Regions from separate parts of the Streptomyces sp. NBC_00005 genome, predicted to be linked through region 3. Evidence: predicted binding sites of a transcription regulator. Region 3 holds the regulator's gene; each other region holds the start of a gene.

Region 1 (7,071 bases), 1.2 Mb from region 3:
GAAGACGTTGGACGCGGTGGCCGACACCGGGCTGACTGCGACCATTCGTCCCAACCTCGAGTCGTTCCGGGACGCTGGTCTCGGCTGAGTCGTAGTTCTTCTGCGGGCCGGTGGGGGCTGGTCGCGCCCACGCGGCGGCAGCCGCACATTCATTGCAGCCCCGCGCCCCTGATGGGGCGCTGTACCTGACCGGAGGTCTTGAACATGAGCGTTTCCGTCCGCATCCCCACCATCCTGCGCACCTACACCGGCGGGCAGGCCGAGGTCACCGCCGAAGGGGCGACACTGGCCGACGTCATCGCCGACCTGGAGAAGAACCACACCGGGATCGCGGCCCGCGTCCTCGACGACCAGGGCAAGCTGCGGCGGTTCGTCAACGTGTACGTGAACGACGACGACGTGCGGTTCGAGCAGGGGCTGGAGACGGCGACTCCGGACGGTGCGGGCGTCTCGATCATCCCGGCCGTCGCCGGGGGCTGACCGAACAGGTCGAACGCCCCGATTATTACCGTGGGTAACGCCAGTTACCGAGAGTTCACCGAATTGCCCCCTCCGTGAGAGAAGCGGAGGGGGCAATTCTGCATGGTTGAGCACGGTACAGTTGGGGAACCTGCTCGATTCCGCATGCCGGATGCATATGAGTTCTTACTTCTCCGGCGATGAGAAGTAGCCAAAGTGTGCAGGTCTTTTGCGTCTTATGCTCCTTTTGTGGGGCCCGACTTGCCCTGAATTCGGGCGAATTCTCGGTAAATTCCCGACCGGTCTTGCCCGGAATTCTCGTCCGATTGACCTGTTGCAGACGGCAGTTGGACAGATACATTCAGCCGCGGTCGACGCGTTCCGGCGCACGCCCCCAACCGTGGGGGGTGAGGTCTGACCCGGATCCGCGAAGTGTGGATCTGTGCAAGGGCCAGTAATAGGGGAGTTAGGCATGGCTCAGGGCACCGTCAAGTGGTTCAACGCGGAGAAGGGGTACGGCTTCATCGCGGTCGACGGTGGTGCGGATGTTTTCGTCCACTACAGTGCGATTCAGATGGACGGCTACCGCACCCTGGAAGAGGGTCAGCGGGTCGATTTCGAGATCTCGCAAGGCCAGAAGGGGCCGCAGGCGGACATGGTCCGACTGGCGACCAGCTGAAGCACGCGCCGGGTTAACTGCAGCGACGTTCTTCTTTTCTTGATCGAAGGGTCCGCGCCCCAGGGTGCGGGCCCTTCGGCATGCCCGGAGGGCCTGGCCCGGTTCCCGGGAGGTACCCGCCCAGTCCCCGGGAGGCGCTTGCACTCGCAGGGGGCGAGTGCTAATCATTGCGTTAGCACTCTGAAGGTGAGAGTGACAACGAAGGACCGGGTCGGTGAGGCCCGCAGGCCGGGTGGGGCAAGGAACCACGAGGCAGGCGAGCCGTCCGTCGCGGGCGCGGGCGCGGTCCGAAGGAATCACCCCCAGTCCTGGAGGGACCACTTCACATGGCCAAGATCATCGCGTTCGACGAGGAGGCGCGGCGCGGCCTCGAGCGCGGCATGAACCAGCTCGCGGACGCCGTGAAGGTGACGCTCGGCCCCAAGGGCCGCAACGTCGTCCTCGAGAAGAAGTGGGGCGCCCCCACGATCACCAACGATGGTGTCTCCATCGCCAAGGAGATCGAGCTCGAGGACCCGTTCGAGAAGATCGGCGCCGAGCTGGTCAAGGAAGTCGCCAAGAAGACGGACGACGTCGCCGGTGACGGTACGACCACCGCGACCGTTCTCGCCCAGGCCCTCGTCAAGGAAGGCCTGCGCAACGTAGCCGCCGGCGCCAACCCGATGGCCCTCAAGCGCGGTATCGAGAAGGCCGTCGAGGCCGTCTCCGGTGCCCTGCTCGAGCAGGCCAAGGATGTCGAGACCAAGGAGCAGATCGCCTCCACGGCCTCCATCTCCGCCGCCGACACCCAGATCGGCGAGCTCATCGCCGAGGCGATGGACAAGGTCGGCAAGGAAGGCGTCATCACCGTCGAGGAGTCCCAGACCTTCGGTCTGGAGCTGGAGCTCACCGAGGGTATGCGCTTCGACAAGGGCTACATCTCGGCGTACTTCGCCACCGACATGGAGCGGATGGAGGCGTCGCTCGACGACCCGTACATCCTCATCGCCAACTCCAAGATCGGTTCCGTCAAGGACCTGCTCCCGCTCCTCGAGAAGGTCATGCAGTCGGGCAAGCCGCTGCTGATCATCGCCGAGGACGTCGAGGGCGAGGCCCTGTCGACCCTGGTCGTCAACAAGATCCGCGGCACCTTCAAGTCCGTCGCGGTCAAGGCCCCGGGCTTCGGTGACCGCCGCAAGGCGATGCTGAACGACATCGCCATCCTCACCGGTGGCGAGGTCATCTCCGAGGAGGTCGGTCTCAAGCTCGAGAACACCTCCCTCGACCTCCTGGGCAAGGCCCGCAAGGTCGTCATCACCAAGGACGAGACCACCATCGTCGACGGTGCCGGCTCCTCCGAGCAGGTCCAGGGCCGGGTCAACCAGATCCGCGCCGAGATCGAGAACAGCGACTCGGACTACGACCGCGAGAAGCTGCAGGAGCGCCTGGCGAAGCTCGCCGGCGGTGTCGCGGTCATCAAGGCCGGTGCCGCCACCGAGGTGGAGCTCAAGGAGCGCAAGCACCGCATCGAGGACGCCGTGCGCAACGCCAAGGCGGCCGTCGAGGAGGGCATCGTCGCCGGTGGTGGCGTCGCGCTCATCCAGGCGTCCACCGTCTTCGAGAAGCTGGACCTCGAGGGTGACGAGGCGACCGGCGCCAACGCCGTGCGCATCGCGCTCGAGGCCCCGCTGAAGCAGATCGCCGTCAACGCCGGCCTCGAGGGCGGTGTCGTGGTGGAGAAGGTGCGCAACCTGACCCCGGGCCACGGCCTGAACGCCGCGACCGGCGAGTACGTCGACCTGGTCAAGGAAGGCATCATCGACCCGGCGAAGGTCACGCGCTCTGCCCTGCAGAACGCCGCCTCCATCGCCGCGCTCTTCCTCACCACCGAGGCCGTCATCGCCGACAAGCCGGAGAAGGCCGCCGCGCCTGCCGGTGGCGGCATGCCGGGCGGTGACATGGACTTCTGATCGACCTCTGGTTGATCAACGTCCTTACCGTGGGCGGCACTTCCTGTTCCGACAGGGGGTGCCGCCCACGGGCGTTTCACGGGTTCGTCTCAGGGCCTGGGGAGTAGTAGGAGCCGACGGCGGGCTGCCCCGTGTAGTTCGGCCCCGCCCCCGGATCGGCGCCGAGGTACCGGAACGGCAGCCGTACGTCCCGCCCGCCTTCGAGGCCGATCCGGTGATGCCGGGCGCTGTACCGGAACCCGGCCGCCCGCAGCGCCGCCACGACCGCCCGCCCGGCGGCCGATCCGTCGGCCAGGCGCACCGACTCCGGGTCGAAGTGCGCGAGCAGCAGCCCGTCGGGGGCGAGCCAGGACGCGGCCCGCGCGAGCAGCCCGAGCTGGTCACCGACGTAGTGCAGGCCGTGCACGCAGGTGACGAGGTCGTACGTCCGGGTCGGCGTCCAGGCCGAGACGGAGGCGATGATCTCCTCCACGGCGGGCGGCGCCGGTATCGGGACGAGCGGTCCCACCAGGTCGACGCCGGTGAGGACCGCGTCGGCGGGCAGGACGGCGGCGGCCTCGCGCAGGGCGCGCCCCTCGCCGCTGCACAGGTCCAGCCAGGAGGGGGCGGCGGGGCGCGACGAGAGGTGGGCGAGGGGGCTGAGGCCCAACTCACGGGCGTAGCTGTTCACTCCGGCGAGGCCGCGCTCGCGGTTCATCGTGTTGTTGGCGACGACGGCGGACCGTTCCAGCTCGGGTGCGGTGAGCAGCGGGGGCGGTGTGGGCATGCGGCCATCTTCGGGGATGGCGGACTTCCCGGGGATGGCGGAATTCCTTCGGGACGGCGGACTTCCTCCGGGGCGAGGGCACGTGGCCGGGGTCACAGGGACTCGTACGGAAGCTGCGGGAATTCGATGACGGGGCGGGTAGTTGTTGAAGGTGCAGTACTTATGCGTATGCACATACCGATCGGTTTCCCCTCCGTTCCGTCTCCCGAGGAGTTCCCCCGCGTGACCGCCACCACCGCCGAGGCCGCTTCCCGCGCCGCCCAGATCCTCTCGCGTCCGACCTCGATCAACGGTCTGACCGTCCCGAACCGCATCGTGATGGCGCCGATGACCCGCATGTTCTCCCCGGGCGGCATCCCCGGCGAGGACGTCGCGTCGTACTACTCCCGCCGTGCCGCCGCGGGCGTCGGTCTGATCGTCACCGAGGGCACGTACGTCGGCCACGACTCGGCCGGCAACAGCGACCGCGTACCGCGCTTCCACGGCGAGGAGCAGCTCGCGGGCTGGGCCAAGGTTGCCGAGGACGTGCACGCGGCCGGCGGCACGATCGTCCCGCAGTTGTGGCACATCGGCATGGTGCGTGAGCAGGGGCAGGCGCCGTACGCCGACGCCCCCGCCGTCGGCCCCTCCGGCCTGGTGAGCTCGGGCGCCGAACCGACCGGCAAGGCGATGACGCAGGCGGACGTGGACGACGTCGTCAACGCGTTCGCCGAGGCCGCTGCCGCTGCCGAGCGCATCGGCTTCGACGGCGTGGAGATCCACGGCGCCCACGGCTACCTGCTCGACCAGTTCCTGTGGGCGGGCACGAATCGCCGTACGGATGCGTATGGCGGTGACGCCGTCGCCCGCGCCAACTTCTCGGCCGAGATCGTCGCGGCGGTCCGCGAGTCGGTGTCCGCCGACTTCCCGATCCTCTTCCGCTACTCGCAGTGGAAGCAGCAGGAGTACACCGCGCGGCTCGCCGAGACCCCCGAGGAGCTGGAGGCGATCCTCAGCCCGCTGGCCGCCGCCGGCGTCGATGCCTTCCACGCCTCTACGCGGCGTTACTGGCTCCCCGAGTTCGAGGGCTCCGACCTCAACCTCGCCGGCTGGACGAAGAAGCTCACCGGCAAGCCGGTCATCACCGTCGGCTCGGTCGGCCTCGACGGTGACTTCCTCAAGGGCTTCCAGGGCGAGGGGGCCCCGGTCAAGGGCATCGACAATCTCCTCGACCGCCTGGAGGCCGAGGAGTTCGACATGGTCGCGGTCGGTCGCGCGCTGCTGCAGGATCCTGAGTGGGCGGCGAAGGTTCTTGCTGACCGGTACTCGGAGCTGAAGCCTTACGATGCGGCGGCGCTTCAGTCGCTGAGCTGACGTCTGTTGAGCGGTGCGGGTCGGTGGGGGTTCGCGGCCCTGGGGGCTGCGCCCCCAGACCCCCCATCGGCCTTCGGCCTCGTCCTCAAACGCCGGACGGGCTGAAAAGAACGACCGGACGGGCTGAAGATAACGACAGGACGGGCTGAAAAGAACGACCCGGCGGGCCGAAAATGAGTGCATGACCAACGCCTCCGCCCGCATTGCCACTGCCGCCGACATCGACTCCATCGTCTCCGCCTTCACCAGTGCCTTCTTTCATGATCCGGTGTGGGGCCCCGCGTTTCCGGACGAGCGGCGGCGGGCGGCTCAGGCCGCGGTTATGTGGCGGGTTTATGCGACCTCCGCCCTGCGCTACCCGTGGACGCTGGTGACACCCGGCGCCGAAGCCGCCGCCATCTGGATTCCTCCGAACGGTGTCGAGTTGACGTCGGAGGAGGCGGACGGGCTGGAGGGTTTGCTGGCCGAGGCCACCACCCCCGACACGGCTCGGGCGATCATGAGTATCGGGGAGCAGTTCGAGGCCGCGCATCCCAGTGAGCCGTTCTTCTACCTGACCATCCTGGGTACCCACACCGATCACCGGGGCAAGGGGCTCGGCATGGCGCTGCTCGCCGAGAGCCTGGCCCGTATCGACGCTCTCGGTGCTCCCGCCTATCTGGAGTCGACCAACGCCGCCAACCTCAAGCGGTACGAGAGTGTCGGGTTCGCCGTTCGTGACGAGATCACCATCCCGACGGGGCAGGTGGTCACGACGATGTGGCGGCCGGCCGCCTGACACTCTGGTTGCGGAGGTCAACTCCGGCTAGCGTGCTGGCACATGAGGATCCTGCAGCTCTCCGACACCCATCTGGAGCGCACCGACGCCCCCAACAGGCACGGCGTCAACGCGACCGACTCCTTGCGCCTCATGCTCGCCCAACTGCGCCACCAGCGGGGCGTGGACGCGATCGTCGTCACCGGTGACATCGCCAACGACGGGGCGGTGGAGGCGTACACGACCGCACGAGGGCTGCTGGGCGAGTTCGCGCTGTCGTTGGACGCGCCCGTCTTCTACACGACCGGCAACCACGACGAGCGCGAGGCCTTCGGGAAGGTGCTGGGCAGCGGGCATGTCGCGGTGGACGGTACCGAGCGGGCGGAGGCGGTCATCGAGTCCCCGGCGGGGGAGCGGGCCGCCGTGAGCACGGTGGACGGGTGGCGCTTCGTCACGTTGGACTCGCTGGTGCCGGGCAAGGTGCACGGGTGGCTGGGTGCGGAGCAACTGGCCTGGCTGCGGGGCGTGTTGGCGACGCCCGCGCCGAAGGGGACGGTTCTTGCACTCCACCATCCGCCGATCGCGCTGGACGTGGAGACGCAGCGGGTCTTCGGCCTCCGCAATCCGTCGGCGCTGGCGGAGGTGGTCCGGGGGAGCGATGTGAGGGTCGTCCTCACCGGGCACTTCCACGTCCAGCTCTTCGGCCTGCTGGAGGCGATCCCGGTGTGGGTCACGCCGGGCGTGGTCAACCGCATCGACCTGACGACACCGCCCGGCACGGAGCGTGCGGTGCGCGGGGCCTCGGCCTCGCTGGTGGAGCTGGGCGACGGTACGGCGGGGCCGATGTTCCACACCTTCCACGCACGTGACCCGCGGGCCCACGAGACGGTGTACGAGATCGACGAGCAGCAGACGCGGGCCCTGATCGAGCGGCACGGTTAGGGCCTCTGTGCCGGACAGGCCCCAATCCGCCAGGAGGAGTCGACGATGACGACAGTCGTGCGCACCGCGGCCGGTGCGGTGCGTGGGCGCCGGGAGGACGGGCTGACGGTGTTCCGCGGCATACCGTTCGCCGAACCGCCCGTGGGAGAGGCCCGGTTCGGGGCGC
Region 2 (7,071 bases), 2.6 Mb from region 3:
CGCGACGCACAGTGTGATCGGGAAGGACCGGTCGGACGCGTCGCACTTCATCGAGATCGTGGAGTTCCCGTCGTACGAGGAGGCGATGCGGAACTCCCAGCTGCCCGAGACCGACAAGATCTTCCGGGAGATGGTCGCGCTCTGCGACGAGATGCCGACGTTCACGGATCTGGACGTCGTACGCGACGAGCAGTTGAACTCGGACATCTCACGGCGGTTCTTCGAGACGCTGGGCACCGAGGGGGAGTTGCCCCCGCTCGACGACATGATCGCCGAGAACTACCACGACCACGATCCCGCCAACGAGCAGGACGCCATCGGCATGGACGCGATGCGGCGCGAGATCGCGATGTGGCGCGGCGCCTTCGACTTCTCGTTCACCGTGGACGACCAGGTCACGCAGGGGGACCGGGTGTGCACCCGGTGGACCTGGAGCGGGACCCAGAAGGCCGAGTTCATGGGGATTGCGTCGAATGGGCAGCGGGTCACCATGACCGGCACGACCATTCACCGGTTCGGCGAGCACGAGAAGGTCGTCGAGGGCTGGTGGCAGTACGACCGGCTGGGGCTGATGGCGCAGCTGGGTGCGCTGGAGGGGCTGGAACAGTAGGACGGCAACGCGAAGGCCCGGCACCCCAGGGGTGCCGGGCCTTCGTACGTACTGACCGAGATCAGTGGGCGTGGCCGTGACCGTGGCCCGCCGCGGCCGGCTCTTCCTCTTCCTTCTTCTCGACGACCAGGGTCTCGGTCGTCAGGAGGAGGGAGGCGATGGAGGCGGCGTTCTCCAGGGCGGAGCGGGTGACCTTGACCGGGTCGATGACGCCGGCCTTGACCAGGTCGCCGTACTCGCCGGTGGCGGCGTTGAAGCCCTGGCCCGCCTCGAGCTCGGCGACCTTGGAGGTGATGACGTAGCCCTCCAGGCCCGCGTTCTCGGCGATCCAGCGCAGCGGCTCGACGACCGCGCGGCGGACGACGGCGACACCGGTGGCCTCGTCGCCGGTCTTGCCGAGGCCGCCCTCGAGCACCTTGGCGGCGTGGACGAGCGCGGAGCCACCACCGGAGACGATGCCCTCCTCGACCGCGGCGCGGGTCGCGGAGATGGCGTCCTCCAGGCGGTGCTTCTTCTCCTTCAGCTCCACCTCGGTGGCGGCGCCGACCTTGATCACGCACACGCCGCCGGCCAGCTTCGCGAGGCGCTCCTGGAGCTTCTCGCGGTCCCAGTCGGAGTCCGTGTTCTCGATCTCGGCCTTGATCTGGGCGACGCGGCCCGTGACGTCCGCGGAGTCGCCGGCACCGTCGACGACGGTCGTGTCGTCCTTGGTGACCGTGACACGGCGGGCGGAGCCCAGCACGTCCAGGTCGGCCTGGTCGAGCTTGAGGCCGACCTCCTCGGAGATGACCGTGGCGCCGGTGAGGACGGCCAGGTCCTGGAGCATCGCCTTGCGGCGGTCGCCGAAGCCGGGGGCCTTGACCGCGACCGCGTTGAAGGTGCCGCGGATCTTGTTGACGACCAGGGTCGACAGGGCCTCGCCCTCGACGTCCTCGGCGATGATCAGCAGCGGCTTGGAGGCACCCGACTGGATGACCTTCTCGAGCAGCGGCAGCAGGTCCTGGATGGAGGAGATCTTGCCCTGGTTGATGAGGATGTACGGGTCCTCGAGGACGGCCTCCATGCGCTCCTGGTCCGTCACGAAGTACGGCGACAGGTAGCCCTTGTCGAAGGCCATGCCCTCGGTGAAGTCCAGCTCCAGACCGAAGGTGTTGGACTCCTCGACGGTGATGACACCGTCCTTGCCGACCTTGTCCATCGCCTCGGCGATGAGCTCGCCGACCTGGCTGTCCTGAGCGGACAGACCGGCGACGGCCGCGATGTCGGACTTCTCATCGATCGGGCGCGCGGTCGCGAGCAGCTCGTCGGAGATGGCCTTGACCGCGGCGTCGATGCCCTTCTTCAGGGCGGCCGGGGAGGCACCCGCGGCGACGTTGCGCAGGCCCTCGCGCACGAGCGCCTGGGCGAGCACGGTGGCGGTGGTGGTGCCGTCACCCGCGATGTCGTTGGTCTTGGTCGCCACCTCCTTCACCAGCTGGGCGCCGAGGTTCTCGTACGGGTCCTCTACCTCGACCTCGCGGGCGATGGTGACGCCGTCGTTGGTGATGGTGGGGGCACCGAACTTCTTGTCGATGACGACGTTGCGGCCCTTGGGGCCGATCGTCACCTTGACCGTGTCGGCAAGCTTGTTGACGCCGCGCTCGAGGGCGCGACGGGCGTCCTCGTCGAACTTCAGGATCTTCGCCATGGGAGCGGTTCAGCCCTCTCGGAAAACGTGGGTGTAACGAACCGCGCCCCCGACGCCCGGCTTCATAACGTCGCGGGTGCCAGGGGCGCAGTTCACTGCTGAAAAGCGGGGTGAATTACTTCTCGATGATCGCGAGCACGTCGCGAGCCGAGAGGACGAGGTACTCCTCGCCGTTGTACTTCACCTCGGTGCCGCCGTACTTGCTGTACAGCACGATGTCGCCGGTCTTCACGTCGAGCGGAAGACGCTCGCCGTTCTCGAAGCGACCCGGGCCCACGGCCAGGACGACGCCCTCCTGGGGCTTCTCCTTGGCGGTGTCCGGAATGACCAGGCCCGAGGCCGTGGTCTGCTCGGCGTCCAGCGGCTGGACCACGATGCGGTCCTCGAGCGGCTTGATGGCAACCTTGGAGCTGGTGGTCGTCACGATCCGACCTCCCCCTTCGGAGATCTCACGGGGTTAACTGTCTGAGGTGGCGACCAGGTGGATCCGTCGTCGCGGGTGCCGGACCTGCCCGTCGCGTAGTTGGCACTCTCCAGGGGGGAGTGCCAGACCCGAGACTATGACCGCGATTAGCACTCGGTCAAGCGGAGTGCCAATCCCTGCGGCGCGTCGGCCTGGTTCGTCGGCCTGACCGGCCTCGTCCTCGAACGCCGTACGGGCCGAAACACCTACAGGTAGTCCTCCAGCCGCCCCACCCGCAGCCCCTCCCCCTGCACCCGGCGCAGCAGTCGCACCGTCCGTTCCCGCAGGGTCAGCCGCGAGCCCTCGTCCGGGTCCACCGCCACGATGTCGCCGGGCCGCAGGCTGTGACCGCCGTGCAGGTACGTCAGCTCGCCGCCTCCCGTGATCGACGCGCGCCACAGGACGAGCGCCGAGATGCCGCAGTCGGCGGCCGCTCGCAGGGTCGCGGTGTCGTAGGTGCCGTAGGGCGGACGGAAGAGGCGGGGGTGGCCGCCGAAGCGGGATCTGAGCTTGTCCTGCTGGCCGCAGATCTGGGCGCGCTGGCCGGCGTAGGGAAGACCGCGCAGGGCGGGATGGTCGAGGGTGTGGTTCTGGATGGTCGCGCCGACGGACTGGAGCCGGGCGAAGTGGCCGTACCCCGGTCCGACGACGCTGTCCGTGAGGAACATGCTGACCGGCAGGCGCAGTTCACGGACCATGTCGACGAACCGCGGATCCTTCTCGGCCCCGTCGTCGTAGGTCAGGAAGACGACCTTGTCCCGGGTGGGGATGCGGGACACGACCGGGGGAAGGCCCCGGCCCGCCGCAAGGGCCGGCGAGGTACCGGAAGGCTTCGGGGCGGGGAGCAGCGGGGCCGTGAGACCCCAGCGGCGATACGGCTGCTCGGCCGCGCCGGCGGGTCCGTGCGGCCGTACCTGCTGGGCCGCCTTCTCACCCAGCCGTTCGATGGGGTCGACGGACTGGGCGCAGCCGGTGAGCAGGGCGAGCGCCAGCCCGCCGGCCGCCAGGGGCCTCCACCTCACAGGTAGTCCTCCAGGCGGGCCACCGCGTACCCCTTGGCGGTGACCTTGCTCAGGAAGCGGCGCATGTCGTCGACCATCGTGCCGTTCCACTCGCTGCGGCCACGGAAGTGAGTGAGCACGATGTCGCCGGGGTGCAGGTCCTGGTCGTCCTCGCGGTACTCCCAGTGGTCGACGAAGACCTCCTCGTCCCAGATGGGCGCGTACTTGATGCCGCAGGACTTGGCGGCGCGCAGGGTGTCCTGGTTGTAGTTGCCGAAGGGCGGGCGGAAGACGGTGGGGCGCTTGCCGTAGTGCTTCTCGATCACGTCCTGCATGCCGCAGATCTCGTGCTTCTGCTGCCGGTAGGACAGGCCCGGGAGATACGGGTGGGTCAGCGTGTGGTTGTTCAGGACGATGCCCAGGTCCTGCATCTTCTTGAAGTAGGCGTAGTCGTCCTTGATCAGGAAGCCGCTGAGGAAGGCGGTGAACGGGATCTTCAGGTCGCTCATCATCCGCAGGAACGCCGGGTCCTTCTCGGCCCCGTCGTCGATGGTCAGGAAGACGACCTTCTGCCGGGTGGGGACGGTCGTGAAGACGGGCGGGAGGTTCAGTTCCTCCTGGCCGTCCACCTCGAAGCCCTCGCGGGCCGTGATCCTGGGCTTCTTCGCGGGCGGCGGCGGAGCCGTCAGCGGGACCCTCGCCAGGCCCCAGCGCTTCGCCGCGGCGACCCGGGCCGCGTACGCCACGCGCAGCTTCGTGGCGTACGAGTCGAGGGCGCGGGCGGGGGGTGCCTGCAGCGGTTGCTGGCCCGAGGCCGGGCGCACCGGCGAACCGCCGGGCTGGGCGCAGCCCGAGGCGACGGCCGCGAGGGCGAGCACGGCGATTCCGCCGCGGATCCGCTTCGCCCCATAAGCGCGATTCTTGTCATTTTGTACGACTGCTCGCATGGGGCCGGATCCTCGCAGGTCACCGCCCGGATCCCGGCCCGACACCGCGGCCGGCGGCACACCGTCCACCGACTGGCCCACAATGAGCCGGTGAACGACCTCGCTCCTCTCCTCACCCCCGAAGGCCGCGCCCTCCTCGACGCGGTGCGCGGCACGGCTCCGGCCGACGAGCTCGCCGTCGCCACCCGGCTGCGCCGCGAACATCCCGCCGAGCTGGTGTCGGCGGCACTCGGGCAGGCGCGGCTGCGGCAGCGGGCGGCGGCCAAGTTCGGCGCCGAGGACGCGGAGCGGATGTTCTTCACGCCGAACGGGGTCGAGCAGTCGACGCGGGCGCGTGTCGCCACGTACCGGGCCGAGCGGCTGAAGGCGATGGGCGTCGCCTCCCTCGCCGACCTGTGCTGCGGGATCGGCGGTGATGCCATCGCGCTCGCCCGGGCCGGGATCCGGGTGCTCGCCGTGGACCGGGATCCGCTGACGGTCGCCGTGGCGCGCGCGAACGCCGACGCCCTCGGGCTCGCCGCGCTGATCGAGGTGCGGGAGGCGGACGTCATGGGGGTGGGTACGGACGGATATGACGCCGTGTTCGTCGATCCGGCGCGGCGCGGTGGGCGCGGGAGAATCTTCGATCCGGAGGCGTACTCGCCGCCGTTGTCGTGGGCGGTCGAGGCCGCTCGCAAGGCGCCGCGCGCCGCGCTGAAGGTGGCGCCCGGCATCCCGCACGAGGCCGTGCCCGGCGAGGCCGAGGCCGAGTGGATCTCGGACGGCGGGGATGTGAAGGAGGCGGTGCTGTGGTTCGGGACGGAACCCGGGGCGGTGCGTGCCACCCTGCTGCCGGGGGCACGCACGCTCCTGGGGAAGGGGCTGCCCGATCCCCAAGTCCGGCCCGTCGGGCGGTACTTGTACGAGCCCGACGGCGCGGTCATCCGGGCCCATCTGGTCGCCGAGGTGGCCGAGCAGCTGGACGGCGGGCTGGTCGACGCGACCATCGCGTACGTCACCGCGGACGAGTTGCGGCCGACGCCGTACGCGACCTCGTACGAGATCACCGACCAACTCCCCTTCAACGTGAAGAAGTTGAAGGCGCTGTTGCGGGAGCGGGGGGTCGGGACGCTGACCGTGAAGAAGCGGGGGTCGGCGGTGGAACCGGAGGAGTTGCGGAAGAAGGTGAAGCCGCAGGGGCCGAATGCGGCGACCGTGTTCCTGACGCGTGTTGCGGGGGCGCCGACCATGCTGATCGGTGCCCCCGTGTGAGCGGCTACTGATCCCCGAGCGAACGGAGTTTGCCGCGCAGCAACTCCCGCTCGCGTTCGTTGCGGGCGAGCCCGGCCGCCCGTGCGAACTCCTCGCGCGCCTCCGCCGTACGCCCGAGGCGGGCCAGCAGGTCGCCGCGCACGCTGGGCAGCAAGTGGTAGTCGCGCAGGGCGGGTTCGGCGGCCAGGGCGTCGACGAGCTCGAGTCCCTCGGCCGGGCCCTGCGCCATCGACACGGCGACCGCGCGGTTGAGTTCGACGACCGGGGACGGGGCGCGGGCGGCGAGCAGGCCGTAGAGGGTGGCGATGCTCGTCCAGTCGGTCTCGTCGTAGGTGTGCGCGTGCGCGTGGCAGGCGGCGATGGCGGCCTGGAGGGCGTACGGGCCGGGGGCGCCCGTCGCGGTGGCGTCGGCGCGGTGGAGGGCGGCGATGCCGCGGGCGATGAGCATGCGGTTCCAGCGGTGGCGGCTCTGGTCCTTGAGGAGGACGGGTTCGCCGTTCGGGCCGATGCGGGCGGCGGTGCGGGAGGCCTGGAACTCCAGGAGGGAGGTCAAGGCGTGCACCTCGGGCTCCTTGGGCATCAGGCCCGACAGCACGCGGGCCAGCCGCAGCGCGTCCTCGCAGAGCGCGGGGCGCAGCCAGTCGTCGCCGGCCGTGGCGGCGTAACCCTCGTTGAAGATCAGGTAGATGACGTCGAGGACGGAGCCGAGCCGGGCCCCGCGCTCGGGGCCGTACGGCACCTCGAAGGCGACGTTCTTCGTGGCGAGGGTCTTCTTCGCGCGGACGATGCGCTGGGCGACCGTCGGCTCCGGGGTGAGGAAGGCACGGGCGATCTCGGCCGTGGTCAGACCGCCGAGCAGGCGCAGGGTGAGGGCGATGCGGGCCTCGGCGGACAGGACCGGGTGACAGGCGGTGAAGACCAGGCGGAGCAGGTCGTCGTCGATGTCGTCGGGGTCGGCGGGCTCCTCGGGCGGGGCCGTCGTCTCCAGAGTGCGGCCGATCTCCGCCAGCTTGCGGGCGTAGTTCTCCCGGCGCCGGATCAGGTCGACGGCGCGGTGCCGGGCGGTGGCCATCAGCCAGGCGCCCGGGTTGTCGGGCACGCCGTCCCGTGGC
Region 3 (7,071 bases):
GCCATCGGCGCGGCCCGCCAGTACGCCCGCCAGGCCACCATCAGCCAGGTCCTGCAGCGCGGCCTGCTGCCCGCCGCCGTCGCCGAGATCCCCGGCGTACGCAGCGCCCTCGTCTACGAACCGTGCGACAAGGGCGGCCCCAGCGGCGACTTCTACGACCTCTTCCCGGCCGGCGACGGCCGCTGGTGCTTCGCCATCGGCGACGTCCAGGGCAAGGGTCCCGAGGCCGCCGTGGTCATCGGCCTGGCCCGACCCTGGCTGCGCCTCCTCGCGCGCGAGGGCTACGGCGTCGCCGACGTCCTGGACCGCCTCAACCGCCTCCTCCTGGACGACGCGACGGAGGCCGCGGACGCCGCCGCCCGGGCACTGGTGCGACCGCCCGCCCCCGGCGACGGCCCGCAGACCCGCTTCCTCTCCCTCCTCTACGGCGAACTGGCCCCCTTCGACGGCGGCATCCGCTGCACCCTCGCCTCCGCCGGCCACCCGCTCCCGCTGGTCCTCGGCCCCGACGGGGACGTCCGTACGGCCGCACGTCCGCAGACCCTGCTCGGCGTCATCGAGGACGAGACGTACGTCAGCGAGACCATCGAGCTGCGCCCCGGCGACAGCCTCCTGTGCGTCACGGACGGTGTGACCGAGCGCCGCGACGGCTCCCGCATGTTCGACGACGCCGACGGGCTCTCGACCGCCCTCACCGGGTGCGCGGGGCTGAGCGCCGAGCTGATCGCGGAGCGCATCCGGAGGCTGGTGCACGAGTTCGGCGGGAGGCCGCCGGAGGACGACATGGCGCTGCTGGTGCTGCAGGCGGAGTAGGGATCTCCGTGGGTGCTGGACAATGGAGGGCATGCCCTCCGCACTCCCCGACGGCGAGCCGGTCCCCGACGACGGCGCGCTCCCCGCGTCCGCGCTCGCCGGTTCGGCCGACCGCCCCCTCGGCTTCTACCTGCACGTTCCGTACTGCGCGACCCGCTGCGGCTACTGCGACTTCAACACCTACACGGCCACCGAACTGCGCGGCACGGGCGGTGTCCTCGCCTCCCGGGACAACTACGCGGACACCCTGATCGACGAGGTCCGCCTGGCCCGTAAGGTCCTGGGCGACGACCCGCGCCAGGTCCGCACGGTCTTCGTCGGCGGCGGTACGCCGACCCTGCTGGCCGCGGACGATCTCGTACGCATGCTGCACGCGATCCGCGACGAGTTCTCTCTCGCGCCCGACGCGGAGATCACGACGGAGGCGAACCCGGAGTCGGTGGACCCGGCGTATCTGGCCACGCTCCGGCAGGGCGGCTTCAACCGGATCTCCTTCGGCATGCAGAGCGCGAAGCAGCACGTACTGAAGGTCCTGGACCGCACGCACACGCCGGGCCGCCCCGAGGCGTGCGTCGCGGAGGCCCGCGCGGCCGGCTTCGAGCACGTCAACCTGGACCTGATCTACGGCACCCCGGGGGAGTCGGACGACGACTGGCGGGCGTCCCTGGAGGCGGCGCTCGGCGCGGGCCCCGACCACGTCTCGGCCTACGCCCTGATCGTCGAGGAGGGCACGCAGCTCGCTCGTCGTATCCGCCGCGGCGAGGTCCCGATGACGGACGACGACGTCCACGCGGACCGCTACCTGATCGCGGACGAGGTGATGTCGGCGGCGGGCTTCGACTGGTACGAGGTCTCGAACTGGGCCACCTCCGAGGCGGGCCGCTGCCTGCACAACGAGCTGTACTGGCGGGGCGCCGACTGGTGGGGCGCGGGGCCCGGGGCGCACTCGCACGTGGGCGGGGTGCGCTGGTGGAACGTGAAGCATCCGGGCGCGTACGCGGGGGCGTTGGCGGCGGGGAGGTCGCCGGGGGCGGGCCGGGAGCTGTTGTCGGAGGAGGACCGCCGGGTGGAGCGGATCCTGCTGGAGCTGCGGTTGCGGGAGGGGGTGCCGTTGTCCTTGCTGCGGGAGGAGGGGCTGGCGGCTTCTCGGCGGGCGCTGGGGGAGGGACTGCTGCAGGGCGGGCCGTATGAGGAGGGGCGGGCGGTGCTGACGCTGCGGGGGCGGCTGTTGGCGGACGCGGTGGTGCGGGACTTGGTGGATTGATCACCCGTGGGGGTGGTTGGCCCCGGGTGGGCCCTTGCGGGGGTGTGTCCCGTTCTTAGGGTGCCGCCATGGACGACCGACAGATGATCGAGTTCTTCGGCACGCTTGACGTCCCCGAGGGCGTGAGGGCCGAGCTCTTGCGAGGGGACGTCGTTATGACGAGGTCCCCGGACCTGGTGCACAACTGCACGGTGACGGACGTCCAGGATGGTGTTCCGCGGAGCCGCTGGCAGCGGCTGCAGCGCCAGTACGTCGAGATGCACCGGGAGACGAGTGAGCCCGTCCCGGACATCGTGGTGCTCGAACGGGGTGCCGGGCCGGACTCCGGCCGCCTCGTACCGGCCGAGGCGGTCACCATGCTCGCCGAGGTCGTGTCCACGGCCAGTGCACACCGCGACTACGTGACCAAACGATCGATCTATGCCGGGGCAGGTGTACCGCTGTACCTGATCGTCGATCCGGCAGCGGCTGAATGCCTCGTACTCACCGAGCCGTACGGGAGCGGCGAGCGCGCCGACTACCGATGTCAGCGCAGCTGGAGATACGGGGAGACGCTCCTCCTGCCCGTGCTCGACACTGGCATCGATACCGCCGAGTTCAGGCCTGTCCAGGCGTCGTGACGAAGTCGATCAACTCCTCCACCCGCCCCAGCAACTCCGGCTCCAGGTCCTTGTAAGACCGCACCCGCCCCAGAATCCCCTGCCAGGCCGCCCCGGTGTTTTCCGGCCACCCCAGCGCCCGGCACACCCCCGTCTTCCAGTCCTGCCCGTGCGGCACCCGCGGCCAGCCTGCGATCCCCAGTGACGACGGCTTCACCGCCTCCCAGATGTCGATGTACGGGTGGCCGACGACCAAGGCGTGCTCGCTCGTCACCGCCTGCGCGATGCGCCACTCCTTCGACCCCGGCACCAGGTGGTCCACCAGGACCCCCAGCCGTGCGTCCGGCCCCGGTGCGAATTCGGCCACGATCGACGGCAGGTCGTCCACGCCCTCCAGGTACTCCACGACCACGCCCTCGATGCGCAGGTCGTCGCCCCACACCCGCTCGACCAGCTCCGCGTCGTGCCGCCCCTCGACGTAGATGCGCCCGGCCCGGGCCACGCGCGCGCGTGCGCCCGGGACGGCGACCGAACCGGATGCCGTACGGGTGGGACGTGCCGGAGCGGACGAGGACGGGCGGACGAGCGTCACCACCCGTCCCTCCAGGAGGAAGCCCCGCGGCTCCATCGGGAAGACACGGTGCTTGCCGAAGCGGTCCTCCAGGGTCACCGTGCCCGCCTCGCAGCGGATCACCGCGCCGCAGAAACCGGTGCCGGGTTCCTCGACCACCAGACCGGGTTCGGCCGGGACCTCCGGGACGGGCTTGGGCTTCTTCCACGGCGGGGTCAGGTCGGCGGAGTACTGGCGCATTCGGATGACGATAGGAGAAGCCGCCGGGCGGCGGTCACGACACGCCGAAACGCGCGGCCAGCTCGTCCCGCTGTGCCCGCACGAACCCCGCGTCCACCACCGCTCCGTGACCGGGCACGTACAGCGCGTCCTCGCCGCCGAGGTCCAGGAGCCGGTCGAGGGCGGCCGGCCAGTGCGACGGTACGGCGTCGGGGCCGGCCTGCGGCTCGCCGGATTCCTCGACCAGGTCGCCGCAGAAGACGACCTCCGGGGAGCCGGGGACCAGGACGACGAGGTCGTGGGCGGTGTGGCCCGGGCCCACGTTCGCGAGCAGGACCTGCCGCCCGGCGCCCAGGTCGAGGGTCCACTCGCCGGTCACGTGATGGCGGGGCGGCGCCAGCGCGTCGACCGCCTCCTCGGCCACGCGCGCGTCCAGACCGTTGCCCACGGCGTCGGCGCGCAGCTCCTCGCGCGCGTGCCGGGCGCCGAACACCGTGTCCATCCCCACCGGGCCGTACACCTCCGCGCCCGTGAACGCCGCCGCCCCGAAGACATGGTCGAAGTGCGGATGCGTGAGCGCGAGATGGGTCACACGGTGCCCGGCGATCTCCTGTGCCTCGGTGCGCAACCGAGCGCCCTCCGCGAGGCTCGACCCCGCGTCGATCACCAGCGCCGCGCCCTCGCCGACGACCAGCCCCGCAGTGCAGTCCCAGCCGGGAAGCCGGCAGCGCCCGACCCCGGCCGCGACCCGCTCCCACCCGAACTCTTCCCAAGTCACCCTCATACGGCGACGCTAACGGTGACACCCTTGAACAGCACGACGTCGCGGGACCGGCCTTGCCCGGGGCGTACCCCACCGCCGTACACTGGGCCGGGGAACGCTGGCACTCGGACGGACAGAGTGCCAGGCGACGGGCCTGGGGGACGACTTCTGGAGGTGTGCGCGATGCTGAGTGAACGACGGCTTCAGGTACTGCGCGCCATCGTCCAGGACTACGTCGGCACCGAGGAGCCGGTGGGGTCGAAGGCCCTGACCGAGCGGCACAACCTCGGGGTGTCCCCGGCCACGGTCCGCAACGACATGGCCGCCCTGGAGGACGAGGGGTTCATCGCCCAGCCGCACACCAGCGCCGGGCGGATCCCGACCGACAAGGGGTACCGCCTGTTCGTCGACAAGCTCGCCGGCGTCAAGCCGATGTCGGCGCCCGAGCGGCGGGCCATCCAGAACTTCCTCGACGGCGCCGTCGATCTCGACGACGTGGTGGCGCGTACCGTGCGGCTGCTCGCGCAGCTCACACGGCAGGTCGCCGTCGTGCAGTACCCGTCCCTGACCCGCTCGACCGTGCGGCACGTGGAGCTGCTCTCGCTCGCCCCCGCGCGCGTGATGCTCGTGCTGATCACGGACACCGGCCGGGTCGAGCAGCGCATGGTCGACTGCCCGGCGCCGGTCGGCGAGGCCTCGCTCGCCGACCTGCGGGCGCGGCTCAACAGCCGGGTCGCGGGGCGGCGGTTCTCGGACGTCCCCCTCCTCGTGGAAGACCTGCCCGAGGGCTTCGACCTCGAGGACCGGGGTACGGTCTCGACAGTGCTCTCCACTCTCCTGGAGACACTCGTCGAGGAGAACGAGGAGCGGCTGATGATCGGCGGCACCGCCAATCTGACCCGCTTCGGACATGACTTCCCCCTCACCATCCGCCCCGTCCTGGAGGCGCTGGAGGAGCAGGTCGTGCTCCTCAAGTTGCTTGGTGAGGCGGGGGATTCGGGCATGACGGTGCGCATCGGGCACGAGAACGCCTATGAGGGACTCAACTCCACTTCTGTGGTGTCGGTCGGTTACGGTTCGGGCGGCGAGGCAGTCGCCAAGCTCGGCGTGGTCGGACCGACCCGCATGGATTACCCGGGAACGATGGGAGCGGTACGCGCAGTGGCACGGTACGTCGGACAGATCCTGGCGGAGTCCTAAGTGGCCACGGACTACTACGCCGTTCTCGGCGTGCGCCGCGACGCGTCGCAGGAAGAGATCAAGAAGGCCTTCCGGCGGCTCGCGCGCGAGCTGCACCCGGACGTCAATCCGGATCCGAAGACCCAGGAGCGGTTCAAGGAGATCAACGCCGCCTACGAGGTGCTGTCGGACCCGCAGAAGAAGCAGGTCTACGACCTCGGCGGCGACCCCCTCTCGCAGGCGGGCGGCGCAGGCGCGGGCGGCTTCGGCGCCGGTGGCTTCGGGAACTTCTCGGACATCATGGACGCGTTCTTCGGTACGGCGTCGCAGCGCGGGCCGCGCTCGCGCACCCGCAGGGGCCAGGACGCGATGATCCGGCTGGAGATCGACCTCGACGAGGCGGCCTTCGGTACGACCAAGGACATCCAGGTCGACACGGCGATCGTCTGCGCCACCTGCAGCGGTGAGGGCGCGGCGCCCGGCACGACCGCTCAGACGTGTGACATGTGCCGCGGTCGCGGTGAGGTGTCGCAGGTGACGCGGTCCTTCCTGGGCCAGGTCATGACCTCGCGTCCGTGCCCGCAGTGCCAGGGCTTCGGCACCGTGGTTCCCACGCCGTGCCCGGAGTGCGCCGGTGACGGTCGCGTACGGTCCCGTCGCACCCTCACGGTCAAGATCCCGGCCGGTGTCGACAACGGCACCCGCATCCAGCTCGCGGGCGAGGGCGAGGTCGGCCCCGGCGGCGGTCCCGCCGGTGACCTCTACGTCGAGATCCACGAGCTGCCGCACTCGACCTTCCAGCGGCGCGGCGACGACCTGCACTGCACGGTCACCATCCCGATGACCGCCGCATCCCTCGGCACCAAGGTCCCGCTGGAGACGCTCGACGGCATGGAGGAGATCGACATCCGGCCCGGCACCCAGTCCGGCCAGTCGATCCCGCTGCACGGCCGCGGCGTCACGCATCTGCGCGGCGGCGGCCGCGGCGACCTCATCGTCCACGTCGAGGTCCAGACCCCGAACAAGCTGGACCCGGAGCAGGAGCGACTGCTGCGCGAGCTGGCCAAGCTGCGGGGCGAGGAGCGGCCCACAGGGCAGTTCCAGCCGGGGCAGCAAGGGCTGTTCTCGCGGCTGAAGGATGCCTTCAATGGTCGCTGACGCGAGCTGGGCGATGACTGCCGGGGGTCCGGGGGTCGTCCCCCGGGCAGACACAGTCAGCCGGGGCAGCAAGGGCTGTTCTCGCGGCTGAAGGATGCGTTCAACGGGCGCTGAGGTGGTGCTGGGGGCTGCCGCCCCCAGACCCCCGCTTCGGCCTGAACGGCCTCGTCCTCAAACGCCGGACGGGCTGAAAATACTGGCCGGCGTCCAGAGGTGCCGTAGGCCTATGCCTTGCCGAAGACCCGATTCGGACTTGTTCGGAGGACGTGACAACATGCCGTCATGTCCTCCGCACTGACCGATCTCTTCCCTCATCCGATCGTGCAGGCCCCCATGGCGGGCGGCGTCTCCGTGCCGCATCTCGCCGCGGCCGTGGCCGAGGCCGGCGGGCTCGGGTTCCTCGCCGCCGGGTACAAGACGGCCGACGGCATGTACCAGGAGATCAAACAGCTTCGGAGCCTCACGAGCCGCCCCTTCGGCGTGAACCTCTTCATGCCGCAGCCCG

Evidence for each region. Region 3 encodes HrcA, which represses chaperone genes, less so after heat shock. Its sites were predicted from a motif close to TTNGCACTCNGNNNNNCNGAGTGCNAA; they were not measured.
Region 1: groL (chaperonin GroEL) is a predicted target of HrcA. The motif match lies at 1,311-1,337, and genes of this name have one in related genera.
Region 2: groES (co-chaperone GroES) is a predicted target of HrcA. The motif match lies at 2,868-2,894, and genes of this name have one in related genera.

Annotation. Positions count from the first base shown of each region.
Region 1 is NZ_CP108316.1:5,967,734-5,974,804, forward strand. It holds gene thrC (threonine synthase) at 1-88, shown strand, start outside; gene OG303_RS27495 (ubiquitin-like small modifier protein 1) at 205-480, shown strand; gene OG303_RS27500 (cold-shock protein) at 932-1,138, shown strand; gene groL (chaperonin GroEL) at 1,465-3,087, shown strand; gene OG303_RS27510 (class I SAM-dependent methyltransferase) at 3,164-3,853, opposite strand; gene OG303_RS27515 (NADH:flavin oxidoreductase) at 4,076-5,206, shown strand; gene OG303_RS27520 (GNAT family N-acetyltransferase) at 5,388-5,984, shown strand; gene OG303_RS27525 (metallophosphoesterase) at 6,027-6,905, shown strand; gene OG303_RS27530 (carboxylesterase/lipase family protein) at 6,951-7,071, shown strand, end outside.
Region 2 is NZ_CP108316.1:4,581,308-4,588,378, forward strand. It holds gene OG303_RS20870 (ester cyclase) at 1-610, shown strand, start outside; gene groL (chaperonin GroEL) at 672-2,297, opposite strand; gene groES (co-chaperone GroES) at 2,413-2,721, opposite strand; gene OG303_RS20885 (polysaccharide deacetylase family protein) at 2,967-3,782, opposite strand; gene OG303_RS20890 (polysaccharide deacetylase family protein) at 3,779-4,708, opposite strand; gene OG303_RS20895 (THUMP-like domain-containing protein) at 4,799-5,959, shown strand; gene OG303_RS20900 (RNA polymerase sigma factor) at 5,964-7,071, opposite strand, start outside.
Region 3 is NZ_CP108316.1:7,140,918-7,147,988, forward strand. It holds gene OG303_RS32710 (SpoIIE family protein phosphatase) at 1-813, shown strand, start outside; gene hemW (radical SAM family heme chaperone HemW) at 845-2,077, shown strand; gene OG303_RS32720 (Uma2 family endonuclease) at 2,146-2,697, shown strand; gene OG303_RS32725 (DUF3097 domain-containing protein) at 2,675-3,487, opposite strand; gene OG303_RS32730 (MBL fold metallo-hydrolase) at 3,522-4,250, opposite strand; gene hrcA (heat-inducible transcriptional repressor HrcA) at 4,413-5,429, shown strand; gene dnaJ (molecular chaperone DnaJ) at 5,430-6,566, shown strand; gene OG303_RS32745 (nitronate monooxygenase) at 6,849-7,071, shown strand, end outside.